Regions from separate parts of the Halobacteroides halobius DSM 5150 genome, predicted to be linked through region 2. Evidence: riboswitches for the same ligand, from Rfam matches in the RefSeq annotation. Region 2 holds a riboswitch; each other region holds the start of a gene.

Region 1 (6,060 bases), 110 kb from region 2:
ACATTAATATTATCGCTCTTACTTCGACCAATAACAAGAATCTTATTGGAATTCGTAAACTTAACTAGTACAAATAATGCATCACAATTATGTAAGTCATTTAGTTTATGGGTTAATAATGAAATATCTGGGATATATTCTTTAGCTTCAGCCTGAAAGGTATCAATCTTTAATCCTTTAACTGAAATTTGATGTAAGGAATCAAGTAATTTATTAAATAACTTTTGTTGTTTTCGATCTAAAGAATGGTCTATATACTCCTCTACAATCTCGAGATTGGCCCTTGATTCTAATAAAGAAGCAACAACTTGAGCATCTAAAGATGTCGTATTTTTATAAATCAATCCTCCTGTATCCTCATAGATACCCAAAGCAAATAAAGTAGCTTCAAAAGGAGTTATTTCTATTTTCTTTGCCAGTAACTTATCTACTAAAATAGTGGTTGTAGCCCCAACAGATTTTATAATCTGATCATCATCAATCTGTTCATCTTGATGATGGTCATAAATTATAATCTCTACTTCCGATTCTTCAAATAGATCTATTAAAGCTCCCGTTCTAGTTGGTAAATTATTATCTACCATAATAACCTTATTTACTCTAGATTTATTTATCTCTCTAGGCCGTTTAACAGGAATTCTATCTTTATATAAAGCCATAAATTCCTTTACATTATTAGCCAATTTTCCTGGAAAGACCATAATAGCTGCTGGATATAACTTTTGAGCAGCTACCATAGCTGCTAATCCATCAAAATCCGTTCGCTGATGGGTAGTAATTATCTCCATCTTATCACTCCATTATATTAATTTACAATAGCATAATTTGCATTATTATTCTTCTATTTAACCTTCATAATTATACCATAAAAAGTTATAAAAAAAAAGTAAGAGCGCTTAAGCACTCTTACTACTTAATAATTTCTCTATTTAAGTCTCTCTGGAAGAACATCATTAGAGATTAAATCTTGCTTACTTTCGGGCTTTACAATCCAATCAATATTATTCTCACTTAATAATAAAACCCCAGGCCTTGTTACTCCATTATAATTACTACTCATAGCATATCCATAAGCTCCAGTACAAGATGTTAATAGTATATCTCCTGGCTCTATGTGCGGTAATTTAATATCCTTAATTAAAATATCACCTGATTCGCAACACTTACCTGTAATAGTAACAGTCTCTTCTAATTCTTGGTCAGCTTTATTAACCACACATGCTTCATATTCGGCATCATATAAAGCTGGTCGGATATTGTCTGGCATTCCACCATCTACCGCAACATATTTTCTGATATTTGGAATTTGTTTCACTGAACCAACCCGATAAATAGTAGAACCAGCCGTACCTACAATTGAACGACCTGGTTCATTAATTATTTTAGGTAATGGCATATCAAGACTCTCACATGTTTCTTTAATCGTTTTAGTTACAATCTCAGCGTACTGATCAATACTTGGTTTTTCCTCATCTTCAGTATAAGGAATTCCAATTCCACCACCTAAATTTAACTCTTCCATTACTAAACCTGTCTCTTCTTTTACTTCTTCTACAAAATCCATCATAACCTCTATTGCTTTAGCAAATGATTTTAATTTGAAGATTTGAGAACCAATATGACAATGAAGTCCTACTAACTTCACATTTTTTAACTCTTTAACTTGCTTAATTGTTTCTAATGCTAAACCATTTTGTACTCCCACTCCAAACTTAGAATCAGTCTGACCAGTTTGAATATAGCTATGAGTATGAGCTTCAATTCCAGGCGTAACTCGTAATAAAATATCTTGTACTACTCCATGTTTCCCTGCTAATTGATTTAATAACTCTAATTCATATTGATTATCTACCACAAAACTTTTAATTCCTGCATCTAATGCCATTTCAATCTCATCAGGTGTTTTATTATTTCCATGAAAATAAATCTTTTCTACTGGGAAATCTGCCTCTAATGCCACATGTAATTCTCCACCCGATACGACATCTAAACCTAAACCTTCTTGGTCAATAATTCTTGCCATAGCTACTGATAAAAATGCCTTACTAGCATATAAAGTTTCAGAATTGGGGTACCACTTTTCAAAGGCTTCTCTATAAGCACGACAATTATCTCTAATTTCTTTTTCATCTAAAATATACAAAGGAGTCCCATATTCCTCAGCAATATCTACTAAATTATGTCCAGCAACCTCTAAAATTCCATCCTGACTAACCTCCATTGTTCCTTGTAATTTCATAAAAACTACTCCTTTCTCCCTGCTCTATAGTTGTGTATGAGCTTTTAACTTCTCACACTAATTGCTAACCTATAATAAAAAAAGGTTATGAGCTTTTCTCATAACCAGATCTCCAGTCGTAAGATAGCTCTCCACAAAGTGGCAGTAATATAACTATTAATTATATCCCCAACCCTAAGAGATAGCAATTGCTTTTAGGGCTTCGGCAATAATCCCTTTCCTCCTAATTCTACACTCAGACCTAGCTCCTTAGAAGTACTAATAATCATTGCTCCTCTATCATTCTATTTAACTGCAAATAGCTTAACATAATTATTCTGTCTTGTCAAACCTTTTTGAGATTAATTATCAATTGTTTTTTCTGTAACAACCTCCTGATATTCTCCATAATAATTAGTCCCCCACACACCTACTAAAATTAATACAGCACCTACAAAATAAAACCAATAATAGACTACAAAAACTATTAGGCTTGTAGTAACCCATTAAAAATTAGCTCAATAATCTCATTCTTTATTTTAGTAACCGGAAATTCGTCTCTAAACATAAACCAGTGTAGAGCATTAATATTAACCATGCCGATTAAGGAAGCAGTAGCAGTCTCAATATCTAACTCTTTAAACTTTCCTGTCGTTACTCCCTGTTCAATGATCTCTTGAATAACAATGGTATATTTGCTTCTGATCTTTTTAATATGTTCTTCAAACTTATTCTTATACCCTAAACTTTCCCGAGTTAAGAATTTACAAAAATCCCGATGTTGATTATAGAATTCAAGATGAATGGTAACTGTTTTATCCAATTTTTTAGCCGGATTATCTATTCCTGCAATTCCCCGCTTAATCTCTTCAGTTAACTGATTAAAACCCATTTCTACTAACGAAGAAATTAAATCTTCTTTATTATTAAAGTAGCGGTATAAAGTTCCTTTTCCAACTCCTGCTTCTTTGGCAATCTCCTGCATCGTAGTATCAGCAGCTCCATTCTGCGAAAATTTTTCTACAGCTACTGTGAAAATTTTTTTTCGTTTGGAATTCATAGCTTCAACTCCCTTTTAAAATTCTACCTTTAAGCGAGTATAAATTCTATCATCTCCTAAATTAGAAATCAAGCTTGATTGGCTGTCGCTGTTACTTTCTTTATAAGTCCCGCCGATCTGCAGTTCAGTAGAATTAGCTAGAGAATAAGTAAACTGCGGTTCAATTAAATAAGTTTCACTCTCTGCTTCATAGATGGCATTAGCTTCTATTGTATGGAAGGTAAAGACCGGTTTATCAAAGTGGACGTTAAAGGCTTTAATATCAGCTTCGCTGTCTAATCGGCCCTGCTGGTAATAAACCTGCCCGACTAAATATAGGTTATTTTCAAACTTATAATCCGCTCCTAAGGTTGCTTGGATTCGATTATCAAACTGATCATCTTCATACATACTGTAAGCAACTTCGCTCCAGACACCGATACCATTGATATCGCCAATGACATCAATTCCCACTTGATTAGTTTCGGGGTAAAGGATAAAGGAGTCTAAAGTCTTATTGTTACTATCACAATAAGTAGCAAAACCTTCTGGATCATTTGTTTGATTTACATATTCCTCATAATTCCTAATCAAATCATTCACTTGATTTTCTAGATAGTCTCTATCCACTATGGGTAATTTATCGCGACCGTGATATACAGTTGCTGATACATCAAATCCTTTCAATCCGCGCTTAGTAACCTTGAAACCAGCTTGAGTATTTTCAACATCATCCTTTACTTCATCCAGTGGATTATTAATTACTTTTTCTTTAATATCACTTTGTAAAGAATTAATTCCTTTTATTTCTGATACCATTGTAGCTACCTTATTATTAAATTTATTCAATAAATTTATTTTTTGCTCCTTACTCATTTGATGCGTCTTAAAAAACGGCGTCACAACTCCTGAGATCTCAATCCGCTTCGGAGCATAGTAAGTTCCCTTCACTGCCTTGACTGCTACCTTTTCATTCATCGGCTTGAGGGCGGTTAAATCTCGAGGATTAAAGTAATTAGTCGGTTGAAGTTTATAAGAGCTGCCCCAGCTAATCTTCTGTTTGCCTAATTGCCAATCCATATTTTTAGTGTAGTAATTTACATAAGCTTCAGCAATCTTCACTTCTGTTTCCCGCTTTGAACTAGGTAACGTAAAAGATTTAGCTTCTAAATCCACATACACATCAGCAGTAAACCCAAATCTCTTCTCTAAGATTAAATTAAACTTTTCTGTATCAGTTAGATTCCCATTATCAAGATTAGCAACTAAGTCACTCTCTAAACTTCCGGAAATTTCAACTTCATCAGCCGCTAAAGCTCCCGTACCAACTACCATTAGCAGGGCCAACACTAACGACAATAATTTCAATTTCTTCATCATTATCCCTCCTGTTAATTAGTTGTCAGTTGTTAGCTAATAACTAACTTAATATCTTCGTAAATTACGAGTAGTAAACCGCCGGGGATTAATCTGTTGATCATAAGTAATCTCTTTTATATACAGTACTGTCTTTGTACCTTGCTGCTTATTCTTCATTGTCATCTGGTACGGTGTCCAGTAGCCGTCGATCTGTTTAATATTATCATTTGTCAATACCTTATATAACTTACCTTGAGCATCATAAAACTTAATCTTAGATGGAACCCAGTTGCTTTTTCTAACCCACATCTTACCGTACTTATACTCAATCTCTTCATCAGTGGGTACCAACTTTAGTAGATACTGACTGCTGTCTTTATTCAAAATTGTTGCCTCATAATCCTCTTTATAATTTCCGCCACCTAAAATCGATAAATCATTATAACTAAAGTCAGTACCAACAAAGCTTCCATTCTTCTGACTGCCGGCAATCTTGCGTACTCCACCTAAAGCCGGCATATAAAGATACATTTCTTCCTCTCCATTAGCCTTATCTTGAGATAAGAAGCCAGTTCCTTCTATACTTGCTGGAGCTAAGAATCTCATCATGGCTTTATCTTGGTTCTGCTCCTGTGTCCAGACCTTCATCTTCCGCTCTCGTTTACTACCTGAACTGCTGTATAGCTCCATTTTTAATGTAAGCTGTGCCGAATTAGCATCAATTGATTCTTTGATTTTATCCAGTACATCTTCTCCGGTTAAATCAGCCGCTCCAGTTAAACCACTCAATCCAACCAATAAACTTATCAGTACCAATAAACTGACTAATTTTTTCATCAGTATCACCTCTCTTTTATTTTTTACTCACTACTTACTACCTCTTCCCTTTCTTTTTCCAACAAGGGTCGAATATACTTATGGCGAAAACTAATTAAAGCCGGTAATAATACCATTGCTCCAGCAAAGGAGACTAACATCGTAATTGCCGTTAGCAATCCAAATGTTCTAAGTGGAGGGGTAGAAGAAAATAATAAAACTAAAAACCCAGCTGTTACAGCAGTAGCATTAAAGTAGTTGGCCCGGCCAATAGTATTAATTGCTACATCTAAAGCTTCTTCTAAACTTGCTCCTGCTTTTCTTTCTTCTAAATAGCGAGTATAAAAATGAATACTATAATCCACTCCTACTCCTACGGCAATGCTGGCAATCATACTGGTAGCTACATTTAAGGGTACCGAACTCCAGCCCATTAAACCAAAGTTAAATAAAACAGTGACTGCAATCGGAAAACTACAGGCAAATCCTTTAATTGGAGATTTCAATAATAGACTAGTAATAATGAAAGCACATAAAATAGAAGAAATTAAACTCTTAATCTGACTGCTGATAATCATATCCGTTAAGATATTAGTTAAAACTGGAATTCCTGTTAGCGTAATATCAT
Region 2 (6,060 bases):
CAGCATCAGCTAAAACTTTAAAACAACCTAAAGCAGTAGCATCTTTTTGTTGTGCCTTTGGATAAATCTTAATCAATACCAAATTGTTCCTGCTTGTAATTCCAGTCACCGGCTTATCTCCTTTAATCTCTATTTCTTCTTGCTCAAAAGCATTAGAAATCACAGTTCCTTCTGCATCACTAAAAGTAGAACGAATAATAACTGGAACTCTTTCTCGTTTAGCTATTTCTGCAGCTCGAGGATGGATTACTCTCGCTCCTTGATAAGCAAGCTCACAAACTTCATCATAACTAATATGTTTTAGTGTCTTAGCATTAGGTACAATTCGAGGATCAGCTGTCATTATTCCCTCAACATCAGTATAGATCTCTACCATTTCAGCATGTAAAGCAGCTCCTAGGGCACAAGCTGTAGTATCAGAACCCCCTCTACCTAAAGTTGTTATCTCTCTATTCTTTGATACACCTTGAAACCCAGCTACTACTGGTATCTTATTTTCATCCAATATTTCTTGTATCCGATGAGTATTGACCTCTTTAATCTTAGCATCTCCAAATTCCTCATTAGTAATAATTCCAGCTTGAGCTCCTGTTAATGGCTCAGCTTCATATCCTCTAGCCTTTAAAGCTTGAGTAATCACTGTTGTTGAAATAACTTCTCCACAAGACATTAATAAATCTTGTGCTCTAGAATCTATTCTTTCGTGTACATTTTCAGCAAAATCAATTAAGGTATCTGTAGCATAAGGATCCCCGTCTCTACCAATAGCAGAAACGACAAGAACAGGTTTATAACCTTGATTAAGAGACTCTAAAACTTTATCAATTACCTGTTCTCGCCTCTCAGAAGTTGCTACAGAAGTCCCTCCAAATTTCTGTATGACTATCCCAAGACCTTAATCACCTCACTTTTCTTCAATCATCTTCTCCGCAATTTGAATCGTATTTAAAGCAGCACCTTTCCTTAAGTTATTAGCTACAACCCATAAATTTAAACCATTATCGATACTGTGGTCTTCACGAATCCTCCCTACTAAAACATCATCAATTTCAGTAACTTGATTTTGTAGAGGATATTTTAATTTATCTGGATCATCTTCAACTCTAACGCCTGGAGTATTTGCTAATAACTCTTTAGCTTCTTTAACAGTTACTCTATCATTAGTTTCTATATTTATTGATTCAGCATGCCCATTAAAGATTGGAACTCTAGCCGCTGTAGCAGTAACCTTAATATTATTATCATTCATAATTTTTTGAGTTTCATTAACCATCTTCATTTCCTCTTTAGTATAGCCATCATCAAAGAAAATATCAATATGCGGTAATACATTAAAAGCTATTTGGTGAGGATAAATCTCTGGATTGGCTTCTTCACCATTTAGTACCGCCTTGCTTTGTTGTTCTAATTCATCCATAGCATCCTTACCAGTTCCTGATACCGCCTGATAAGTAGAAATGACTAACCGTTTGATTCCTACTTGATCATAAATAGGCTTTAAAGCCGCCACCATCTGAATTGTAGAACAATTAGGATTTGCAATAATCCCTGTATGCTCAAAAATATCTTCAGGATTAACTTCAGGTACTACCAATGGCACTTCATCATCCATTCGGTAAGCACTACTATTATCAACTACTACCGCTCCTCTTTTAACAGCTTCAGGAGCTAATTTTTTACTAGCACCAGAACCAGCACTAAATAAAGCAATATCAATATCCTCAAAAGAATCTGGGGTCGTCACTTCTACTACATACTCCTCACCTTTACAAGTCATCACTGTTCCAGCAGAACGCTCTGTTGCTAATAACCTTAAATTAGCAAATGGAAAATCCCTTTCCTCTAAAATACTAACCATTTCACGACCTACAGCTCCAGTTGCACCTACTACCGCTACATTATACTTCTCCATACTCAATACCTCCTAAATTAGTTTGAGTTAAAATTATAAATTGATTTTTAAACTCCTTTGTATTCAATAATAACAGGTTGTAATTGTTTACCTTCTAGTGCATACCTAGCAGTATCAACAATCAAATCCATTCTAGCTACTAAAGAATTGGGTTTTCCTATAGGATTATCCTGCCCTAAAGGGACAAAATAAATATGTGGTGTATTAAGTATCATGCCGATATTTTTCCCATTATTGCCCAATGCATCATTAGTAGCTACTGCCAATACTACTGGCCTACTATTTCTTAATTGAGCTTTAACTGCCATCGTTACAGGTGTATCTGTGATTCCATTAGCAATTTTAGCTAGAGTATTTCCTGTACATGGAGCTACCACTAGTATATCAAATAATTTTTGCGGACCAATTGGCTCTGCTTCTGGAATAGTTGTTATTGGTTGATTACCTGTTATTTCTACTACTTCCTTACGCCACTCTTTAGCTGTCCCAAATCTAGTATCATTTTCTTGTACTGACTTAGATATGATAGGATAAACATCTGCTCCTGCTCCTACTAATTTCTCCATAGTAGGAATAACCTTAGCTAATGTACAATGGGAACCAGTTAAAGCAAAACCTACTTTTTTGCCAGCTAAATCCACAAACAAGCACCTCCCTAAAAGACTACATTTTATGATTCTTCTAGAATAAAACGAGGGATAACATTACCTAGAATCTCTCCAGCACTGGTAGGAGCTACTTTACCAGGTAATCCTAAAGCTAACTCAGCTTGAATACCTAGTTGTTGGGCAGTTTCAAAGTCTGTACCTCCAGGAGCCGAAGCTAAATCAATAATTAAAGTATTAGGATTAACTTGCTCTAAAAGCTTTCTATCCAGAACCTTTACAGGTACTGTATTAAAGATAAAATCAGCTTTATTTATCTCACTACTTAAATTTTTAAAATTAACTGGCGTAAGCCCCATTTCTAAAGCACGGGCCAAATCTTTATTTTTTCTAGCTACTCCAAAAGTATTACTGCCTAATCCTTTTAACATTCTAGCTACAGTCAAACCAACCCGCCCTAAACCTAATACGAATGAATTGTTATTGTGTAAGTTAATTGAAGCTTCTCTAATAGCAAGTTCAATAGCTCCTTCAGCAGTAGGAACTGCATTTAATATAGCTACTTCATCTAAAGCAGCTAATTCAATCAATTCTAAATCATACTTAGTACACCACTTCTTAAGTTGAGGCTTAGCAAACCCAATAAAGAATTTAGTAGCGGGCTGTAATTTTGCAAAGAATTCTTCTGTTAAGGTTATATCTTTGTCTACAAAAGTCTTTTTAATTTGATAGTCTTGATTAATACCAGTCATAGGGGCTATTACAGCATCTACTTTATTATCAATCTCGGTTAATGAGTTAACTACTTTAATACCTTCTATTTTAGTAACCTCTCCTAATACTTGTAACTTAGCTCCTGTTTCTTTTAACATAGATAACAATTTAACTTCCCTATCATCTCCACCTAGTAAAGCTATACTTTTATCTTGTAATTTATAACTCAATGACTATCCCCCTTTCCTCAAAATTATTATATGTAACCTTACTCTAGGAAGTGCTTGTTTAATTTAAATAATTTTAAAGATCAATTAAGTTCTCTAAACCATAAACTACTCCATCGATATCAACTAACTTTTTAATAGCTAATTCAACTCCTGGCATAAATGACTTACGATTAATAGAATCATGTTTTAAACTCAAAGTCTGACCCTCTCCACCAAAAATTACTTCTTGATGGGCTACTAAACCTGGTAAACGTACACTATGAATATTAATTTTATCTTGTAGACCACCACGAGCTCCTTCTAATTTTTCTATCTCTTCTACTTCTTTATCAGGTTTATCTAGATTCTTACCAATTAACTCTGCTGTTTTGATAGCTGTCCCTGAAGGAGCATCTATTTTATTATCATGATGTAGTTCAATAATCTCTACATCATCCATAAACTTAGCAGCTTTCTGAGCAAAATTCATCATTAAAATTGCTCCAATAGCAAAATTAGGAGCAATCACAATCTTACTTTTATCTTGGTTCCACTCTTCAATCTTAGTTAAATCAGCTTCTGTAATTCCTGTTGTACCAATCACAATATCTATATTATATTCTAGAGTAGTCTGAATATGCTCCATCACTACTTGAGGATTAGTAAACTCTACAACTACATCAGGTTTAACCTCTTCTAAGGTTTCAGCTAAGTTTTCTGTTATCTTAACAGGATCTTCATCTAACCCTAATAGTTGATGAATATCTTTACCTACTTCTGTTACATCAACTGCTCCTACCAATTTAAAATCATCTACTTCAGAAATCATTTCTACTACTGCTTGGCCCATTCTGCCATTGGCCCCGGAAACTACAATACTAGTTTTCACTTTATCACTCCCTTACTTTAAATAATTAGTATATTTTCTATTAACTATAACAAAAGCGATTGGTAGCTACCAATCGCTTCATAATCGAAACGATAAGATAGCCCTTCACTAAAAATTAGTGACAGTTCTGTATTTATTAAATACAGCCCCAATCTAACCTAGCAGCCACTAGGATAGACTTCGGCAATAATTCCTTTCATTATAGATTATAGCTGGCTAACCCTCTATAACTACTGATAATTATTGCTCCTCAATCTTATCTTTACTCTTTATTATACTGTCTATTATATTTTCTAATATTTAATTCAATTTGTCAAGGGTTTAAAACAATTGATCTTCCGCATCAATGGATAAATTTACAATAACTATTTCATCACCAATCTTAACTACTGATTCCCACGGAATTATTAATTCTTCATTTCTCCCACCAAATCCAAACATCCCCTGCTGATTAGGTATCAAAATAGATTCTAAGCTACCAGTATTAGGGTTAAAAACCATTTCCGTCTCATCAATTAAACCTAATCTTCCTCCATTATGCAAATTTACAATTTCTTTTCCCTCTAGTTCACTTAATCTCATTTAACCACTCCCTATTTTGACGGTACTAGATTAATACCTAATTATACTTATGGTGAATTAATATAAAATATCAAAATATCTATAAAAAACCTCTAACTTTGTTCTACTTTAAATTTAGCTACTAACCCTTGTAACTTTTCTGCCATTTGGGCCAACTCTTGAGAAGAATTAGTTATCTCATCAGACATACTATTAATCTCTTGAGAAGCACTCTTAGCCTGCTCACTATTTTGAGCTAATTCTTGGGCTACAACTGCTATCTCTTCCATTTGACTTGATGTGTTCTCAATAGCAGCTTCAATCTCATCAAATACTGCTCCTGTTTCTTGAGCAACTTCTTTTCCTTCTTTAACCTTAGCCTCTACCTGATTTATAGACTCCAAGCCAGCACTTGATTTATCTTGAGTCTCCTTAATCAAATCTTCTATCTGATTAGTTGCTTGAGCTGTCTCTTCAGCTAATTCTCTGATTTCATCAGCTACTACTGCAAAACCTTGACCTGCATTCTTACTGGTAGAATCTGCCCTAGCTGCTTCAATAGCCGCATTTAAAGCCAATAAATTAGTTTGTTCAGCTATATTTTGGATTAACTCTACAATTTTGCTAATTTGTTGTGATTTATTATCTAAGCTATTAAGCACCTTAACTGTTTCTTCTACAGCTTGATTAATCTCTTCCATGCTAGAGACAGTCTCTTGGATATTTTGACTACCAATCTTAGTTTGAGAATTAGCTTCCTGAGCCAAACCACTTACTTCTTGACTACTAGCCGAAATCTGCTCTACTCCAGCCGATACTTCCGATAAGTTTTGATCATTAGCTTCTATAATTGCATTTCCCTCTTCAGCTGAAGCTGATAATTCTTCACTATAAGCTGATAGATTATCTATTGTATCTAATAAATCAGATACCAATTTCCGGTGTTGTTCAGTTCCTTGACTAAAAGTATTAGCTAACATTCCTAATTCATCATCTCTATCCAAATTTAAATCAACAGTTAAATCTCCTCGTGCCTTTTGTCGCATTGCTCCTACTAATTTTAAAATAGGCTGACTAAAATTATGGGCCAACCAAGTTGAGATTCCTACTGCCAATAAAGTAGCAACTAAAATTGTTAATAACTTACTAAATAAATTTTCTTTTAATACT
Region 3 (6,060 bases), 690 kb from region 2:
GAAAACCCAAGGCTTTCAAACCATAACCAATCTATAAAAAAATTAATCCCCAAACTCAACAAAATATTAACGACAATAAAAACTGTTATTAGTATAGCTATTATTTTTCTAATTATTAATCTACACCTCCAATTTAATTTTAATTATATAATAAAGTACCTCCTTCCCATATTTTTAATTTTTCTATAAAAGATTAATTTTACCTTCATAATAAACTTATTTCAAGTTAATTGTAGGAGATATTTTATTTTTTTCAAAGTAAGTAAAATATTTACCATTACCTAAATTAGCTAATGATTTTAATTTTAACTGACTAACTTTATCTATTTTACCAATATGAACAATATGTGTCTTTATTTTAAACTTAGTCAGCTTTTTTATTACTTTACTAGGCATAATCTTTCCTGTATCTTCACCATCTGTTACTAATATAATATGTTTTGATCCTTTATACTTGATTAAATTCTGTTTAGCTTTTAGTAAACTTGTTCTAATAGATGATTCCCCTGTTGGATTTATTTTATTTATAAAATTTATAATTTCTTTTCTATTTTTAACCCCCAATGGAATTGTAAAAAACGATGGGGTATTATTTCTATCTTTATTTCCAAAAACCCTAATCCCTAAATTTAAGTTTGTAGGCAAGCGATTAACTATACTATATAGTACATTCTTTGACGTAGTTATTTTATTAATATTTTCTTTATTTTGTATACTTTTTGATACATCCCAAATTATTTCTACATTATCTTTATATTTAATAGGCAATTGTGGTTGATTTACTTTTATTTCCCCTCCAGAAATCTTACTATTATTAGCTATGGAAAAAGATAAAATATCTAATTGTTCTATCCCCATGATAAAAGATATTAAACATATAATTAAAATTATTAGAGTCATATTTAATTGTGATTTCATTACAATCCCTCCTTAATATAATGTATTCTTTTTTTTATTGTTTATGATTTTTATTTTTATGTTCATAAGTGACTATATCTTAAGTGAACTTAATACTAAAAAAAGAGCAGGAATTATCCTGCTCTAAACCAAAAGTTATGCGGTAATTTCTTTTGTATCTTCTATTGTTACTTCATCTCCTTCGACTTCTTTTCCGAATATATTAATAGCTATATAGCAAGCAATCATACCTAATAGCAATAATGGAAATACTACCCAGTAAGGTAGTCCAAATCCAGCTGGAATAAAGCCAAAGACAATAGAAATGATTCCTACTATAAGCGCATAAGGGATTTGTGTATTAACATGATCAATATGGTCGGCAGCTGAAGCTGTAGAAGACATAATTGTAGTATCAGATATTGGACTACAGTGGTCTCCTAAAACACAACCAGTCAATACTGCTCCAATTGTTGGTAACATAGGTGCCCCAAATTGATACGCCATTGGAATTGCTAAAGGCATAATAATTGCGTTAGTTCCCCAAGAAGTACCTGTAGCAAAAGCAATTATGCCCGGAATAACAAACATCATTGTTGGAAGTAAAAATGGTGGAATAATATCCTTAGTTAAAGCTACAATATAATTAGCTGTTCCTAGCTTTTCAATTACTGTTCCTAAGGACCAAGCTAGAATAAGAATACCACAGGCTACAGCTAATGCTTTAGCTCCATCAATCCAACCTTCCATAATTTCTTCTACTTCTAAATTCCCTTTAAATAGTCCTAATATTCCTGCAACTATTGTACCACTAAACGAAGCCCATAGAAGAACTACACTAGAATCAGCATTTCCAAATGCTTCTCTAAGTCCCACATCGGCTGCTAATCCACCACCATTATACCATAAACCAACTAAAGAAACTATAATAACTGTAATAATAGGTAAAAAAGCATCATACCATTTCATACTATTATTTTCTTTATAATTCATCTCTGTTAGTTCTTCAGAAGCCATTGGTGTGGCCCCATCTGCTAATACCTTTCCAGTTTTTCTAGCCCTTTGCTCTGCTTGATGCATAGGACCTATATCTTTGCCAGTCCAAATAACTACTAAAATCATAAATAAAGCTAATATACTGTAAAATCGATACGGAATTGTTTTAAGGAAAACAGAATAAACATTTTGCTCAATGCCTAACTTAGTAAAAGCATCCTGAATTAATCCCATTTCATAACCAACCCAAGTTGAAATAAATGCCATACTAGTTACAGGTGCGGCTGTACAATCAACAATATAAGATAACTTTTCTCGGGATACCTTTAACTTATCTGTAATCGACCGCATTGTAGTTCCTACAATCAAACTATTAGCATAATCATCAAAGAAGATTAATACACCCATTATCCATGTAGCTAACTGTGCTTTTTTAACAGTTTTATACCTGTTAAGTATAAACCCAACAACAAATATTTTAATTTGTTGTTTCGGCAGTTAACCCTTTCCTTAGCTAAGTACTTTTGATAACTGCTCCTCTACCTTATTATTTTGTTTATATTTAGAATAACACACATTAGTAACTAAAGCAAGAAAAAAATAATTTCATCCTTATTTTAGTTTATATTTATCATCTTTAACTTATCTTCTGCTGGGGTTAAAAAGAAAACCTTCTTAATCTCCTTTTCTTTTAAAGATAGTTCAACAATATCATAAGGATAGGTAATCATTTGGATTACAGCTTGATTTGGTGACGGTCCAACTGCTTTAACAGTTACAATTAAATTATCATCTTTTTTTCTAATCTCTTTTATTTTAATTTGAAATCCTCCTGATGAACGCTCGCCTAATGAAGCATAAACAGCAATCCTATTATTTAATGATAAATTTTCAATACCTCTTAGCTTGTTGCGTAACTGACCAATGGAATTAGGCGTTATTAGTTTCATTTGCCCTTGTTTAATAGATTCACTACTTAACTTTCTACCCTCTAATTTTTCTGTGTTATTATAAATAACTTTTCCTTGCCTTAAATTACAACCACTAATTGCTAAGACTATTAATAGATTTAAAATTATTATTTTGTACTTCATAATTATCTCTCCTTGTTTGTTATATTGTTTATTATATTATAATTTTGTCTTTTTTGCAATCTTTATGGTCTTAAGTGACTAATATTTTAATGAATAAGTTTAGGTTTGATTTAAAGGCATTTCTGGGATATTTTCTTCTCCATAAGTTAATAATAACCTTGAAAGGAGGCCCACAAATGATGTTAAATGAAATTAAAAATCAACTAAGCAAAACTATGGATGATAACCAAGAAACAAATCATTATTCTAAATTAATTGTTACAGCGGCTGGAGCATTTCTATTAGGTAGAATTATGGGCTTTATTAAAAAAAAGTAGCTTTCTTTCAAAAAAGCCAGGAAACCCTGGCTTTTTTACAATATTAGATTAAATCACTTATTCCGACAAACTTTATTCCTATCTTATCTAACGAAGGTAATATTTTACTTAAAACTGAAAAAGTTATTCTCCCACCATGTGGGCCAACATGACCAATCCCTATTGCTTGACCTTCTTTGATAGCATGAGCTACTAATAATAAAAGATTCTTTCTAATATCACCATAATCTTTTTTATTATCTAAAAACACATCCCTTTCTAAGTAAGGAACTTCTAATTTATTAGCTAGCTGCCCTACAACTGATTTAGAAGTAGTACGACTATCTATAGCTATTAAATTATTACTTTTTGCTACCTTTAAAATAGCTTCCATTACTCTTTTATTAGCAGTAGCTTTAGAACCAGTATGATTATTAAACCCAATTGCTGTTGGAATATCAATTATTGCTTCTTGAACTCTAGATTTAATCTCCTTAGTCGATAAACTAGTTAAAATTGGTTTAGAACCTAACCAACTTAACTTACCCTTTTCTGACTCCATTGGTAAATGTACAATTACATCAAATCCATTTTCCTTAATCTCTCTTGCCTCTTCAGTTGAAGTTTCTTTAAAGGGTAAGATAGCGCAAGTTATCTTTTGTTCTAACTTTAGTATTTCATCTGTTCCTGCAGCCCTATTTCCAAAATCATCAATGATAATTGCTACTTTAGCTGGTCCTCGTCTAACTCTAAAAGGAGATTTAAAATTAATATAAGATGACAGTTTTGCTTTCCGACCATTAATTAAGAAATAACCTGTTTTAGCACCATTTATTCTACCACCAATTTGAAGTAAAGAATCAATTAATGCAAATTGTTCCATTAATTTTAGTTTATATATCTTAGATGAAAAATTATAATATATTTTACCATTTTTATAACCTACATCTTTAAGTGCTATCTTTGCATTATGAGATAAATCTATAGCTAAACTTTCAATTCTTTTTCTCACCTGATAACTTTCATGATCTACAACTTTATTTATAGCTTGACTAACAGAAGAATAAAGAATTACATTTCTAATTTTGGCCCTGACTATAGTTTTTATTCCTTTTTGGCCTGGAGTTATAGCTAGTCTTTCATTTGCTAATAAATTATTTCCTTTTATAAAAAAGGTAAATATAGATGAAAATAAGAACACACTAATCACTACAATAAAATGGATTCTTTTTTCTACTTTAAATTTTATCATTTTATTATAACAACTCCTAAATCCTTTACCATATTATATTCAAAATCAAACCAGAAATATCACTATATATATCCTATCAATATAGATAAATTAAAAAGGCTCTGGTATTTACGTAAATACCAGAGCCTTTTTACCGCTAAAACTTATATTTTATCATAAAATCATTTTCAGACCAAATATGATTAAGATTACCCCACCTAAATAATCAGCATACTTCTCAATAACCATAAAGCTTTTAATGTAGTTACTAATTACAAAAGAAACAAAGGTAAGTAAGCAAGCAACCAATCCAATCACAGTCGCTCTTAAAAGAATAAGCTTTAAACTTAAATTATATAGTACTGAAAAACCAATTCCTAAAGCATCAATACTAACACTTACTCCTAAAATTACATAAGTTATTAAATCTAACTTTGTATAAACACAAGCCTCGTCATCTTCATGACCTTCTTTTAATAGTAATAAACCCAATAATAAAATTACTACTCCACTAATATATCCACTGATATTAAAATAATTACCATCAATATAACTACCAAATAAAGCTCCTAATAAAACAAATAGAAATTGAAAACTTCCAAAAGATAAAATAAGATTTCCTCTTTCAATTTTATCTAATTTATTACCACAACTTATTCCTAAAGCAACACCAAAAGCATCTAAAGCTAGTGCTATAGCAATTGGCATAATTTCTAACATTTAATTCACTCCCTACAATTAATCAGTAAAAAAATCAAAAATATTACTTAATGTACTGGTATCATTTTTATACAACTCAGTATAACCACATTTGCTACAAGTTATAGTAGTGAATTTTTTATTTTGCACATCAAATACTTTAGATAAACCTCCTCCAGTAGCAGAAAAAGTATCAGATTCATAATTTTTATTACCACACTTCGGACAAGTATAGTCTTTAGACATTTTTTCACCTCCCAACCTTTAATATTATACATCATAATAAGTAGATTGTCAGATTATAATATTCATGATATAATATCAATATCACACACTAATAGAAAAGGGGCCAAATAATGAAAAATAAAATTGCAATTTTAACAGATAGTACATGTGATTTACCTCAAAAATTATTAGATAATTTACCTGTTAGCATCTTACCATTAAAAATTATTTATTCCGATAAAGAATATCAAGATAGAATTGAAATCAAACCACAAACAGTTTATGATAACTTCTCTACTGAGATCCCTACTACATCCATGCCTTCACCGACAGATGCTCAAGAAAAACTACTCAAACTAAAAGAAAAAGGTTACACTCATATAATTGCTATTCATATTTCAAGTGGTTTAAGTGGAACTTACAATATGGTGCAAATGGTAAGTCAACAGCTAAAAGATTTAACAATAGAAGTTATTGATTCCCAATCACTCTCAATTGGTTTAGGAAGTATTGTATTATATACTGCTAATTTAATTAAACAAGATTTAAGTTGGCAACAAATAATTAATAAGACCAACAACAAAGTAGATAATACTGAGATTTTTTTCGTACTAAAAACTTT

What was found. Region 2 has a riboswitch for lysine ahead of dapB (4-hydroxy-tetrahydrodipicolinate reductase). Riboswitches for the same ligand answer to the same signal wherever they lie in the genome.
Region 1: it holds a riboswitch for lysine, as region 2 does, so the genes downstream of both, lysA (diaminopimelate decarboxylase) here and dapB (4-hydroxy-tetrahydrodipicolinate reductase) in region 2, are expected to answer to the same signal.
Region 3: it holds a riboswitch for lysine, as region 2 does, so the genes downstream of both, HALHA_RS06780 (Na+/H+ antiporter NhaC family protein) here and dapB (4-hydroxy-tetrahydrodipicolinate reductase) in region 2, are expected to answer to the same signal.

The regions. Positions count from the first base shown of each region.
Region 1 covers NC_019978.1:586,315-592,374, reverse strand. Annotated here, with positions in the region: gene HALHA_RS02975 (CBS domain-containing protein) at 1-788, opposite strand, end outside; gene lysA (diaminopimelate decarboxylase) at 926-2,239, opposite strand; lysine riboswitch at 2,356-2,526, opposite strand; gene HALHA_RS02965 (TetR/AcrR family transcriptional regulator) at 2,706-3,278, opposite strand; gene HALHA_RS02960 (TonB-dependent receptor) at 3,294-4,634, opposite strand; gene HALHA_RS02955 (outer membrane lipoprotein-sorting protein) at 4,683-5,453, opposite strand; gene HALHA_RS02950 (efflux RND transporter permease subunit) at 5,477-6,060, opposite strand, start outside.
Region 2 covers NC_019978.1:693,045-699,104, reverse strand. Annotated here, with positions in the region: gene dapG (aspartate kinase) at 1-886, opposite strand, end outside; gene HALHA_RS03545 (aspartate-semialdehyde dehydrogenase) at 905-1,912, opposite strand; gene HALHA_RS03540 (dipicolinate synthase subunit B) at 1,960-2,553, opposite strand; gene dpsA (dipicolinate synthase subunit DpsA) at 2,583-3,461, opposite strand; gene dapB (4-hydroxy-tetrahydrodipicolinate reductase) at 3,535-4,329, opposite strand; lysine riboswitch at 4,420-4,591, opposite strand; gene HALHA_RS03525 (YlmC/YmxH family sporulation protein) at 4,651-4,911, opposite strand; gene HALHA_RS12955 (methyl-accepting chemotaxis protein) at 5,004-6,060, opposite strand, start outside.
Region 3 covers NC_019978.1:1,382,803-1,388,862, forward strand. Annotated here, with positions in the region: gene HALHA_RS06770 (UPF0182 family membrane protein) at 1-116, opposite strand, end outside; gene HALHA_RS06775 (vWA domain-containing protein) at 217-918, opposite strand; gene HALHA_RS06780 (Na+/H+ antiporter NhaC family protein) at 1,054-2,244, opposite strand; lysine riboswitch at 2,302-2,443, opposite strand; gene HALHA_RS06785 (protease complex subunit PrcB family protein) at 2,511-2,987, opposite strand; gene HALHA_RS13475 (hypothetical protein) at 3,164-3,304, shown strand; gene HALHA_RS06790 (divergent polysaccharide deacetylase family protein) at 3,348-4,535, opposite strand; gene HALHA_RS06795 (manganese efflux pump MntP) at 4,689-5,234, opposite strand; gene HALHA_RS06800 (zinc ribbon domain-containing protein) at 5,253-5,459, opposite strand; gene HALHA_RS06805 (DegV family protein) at 5,570-6,060, shown strand, end outside.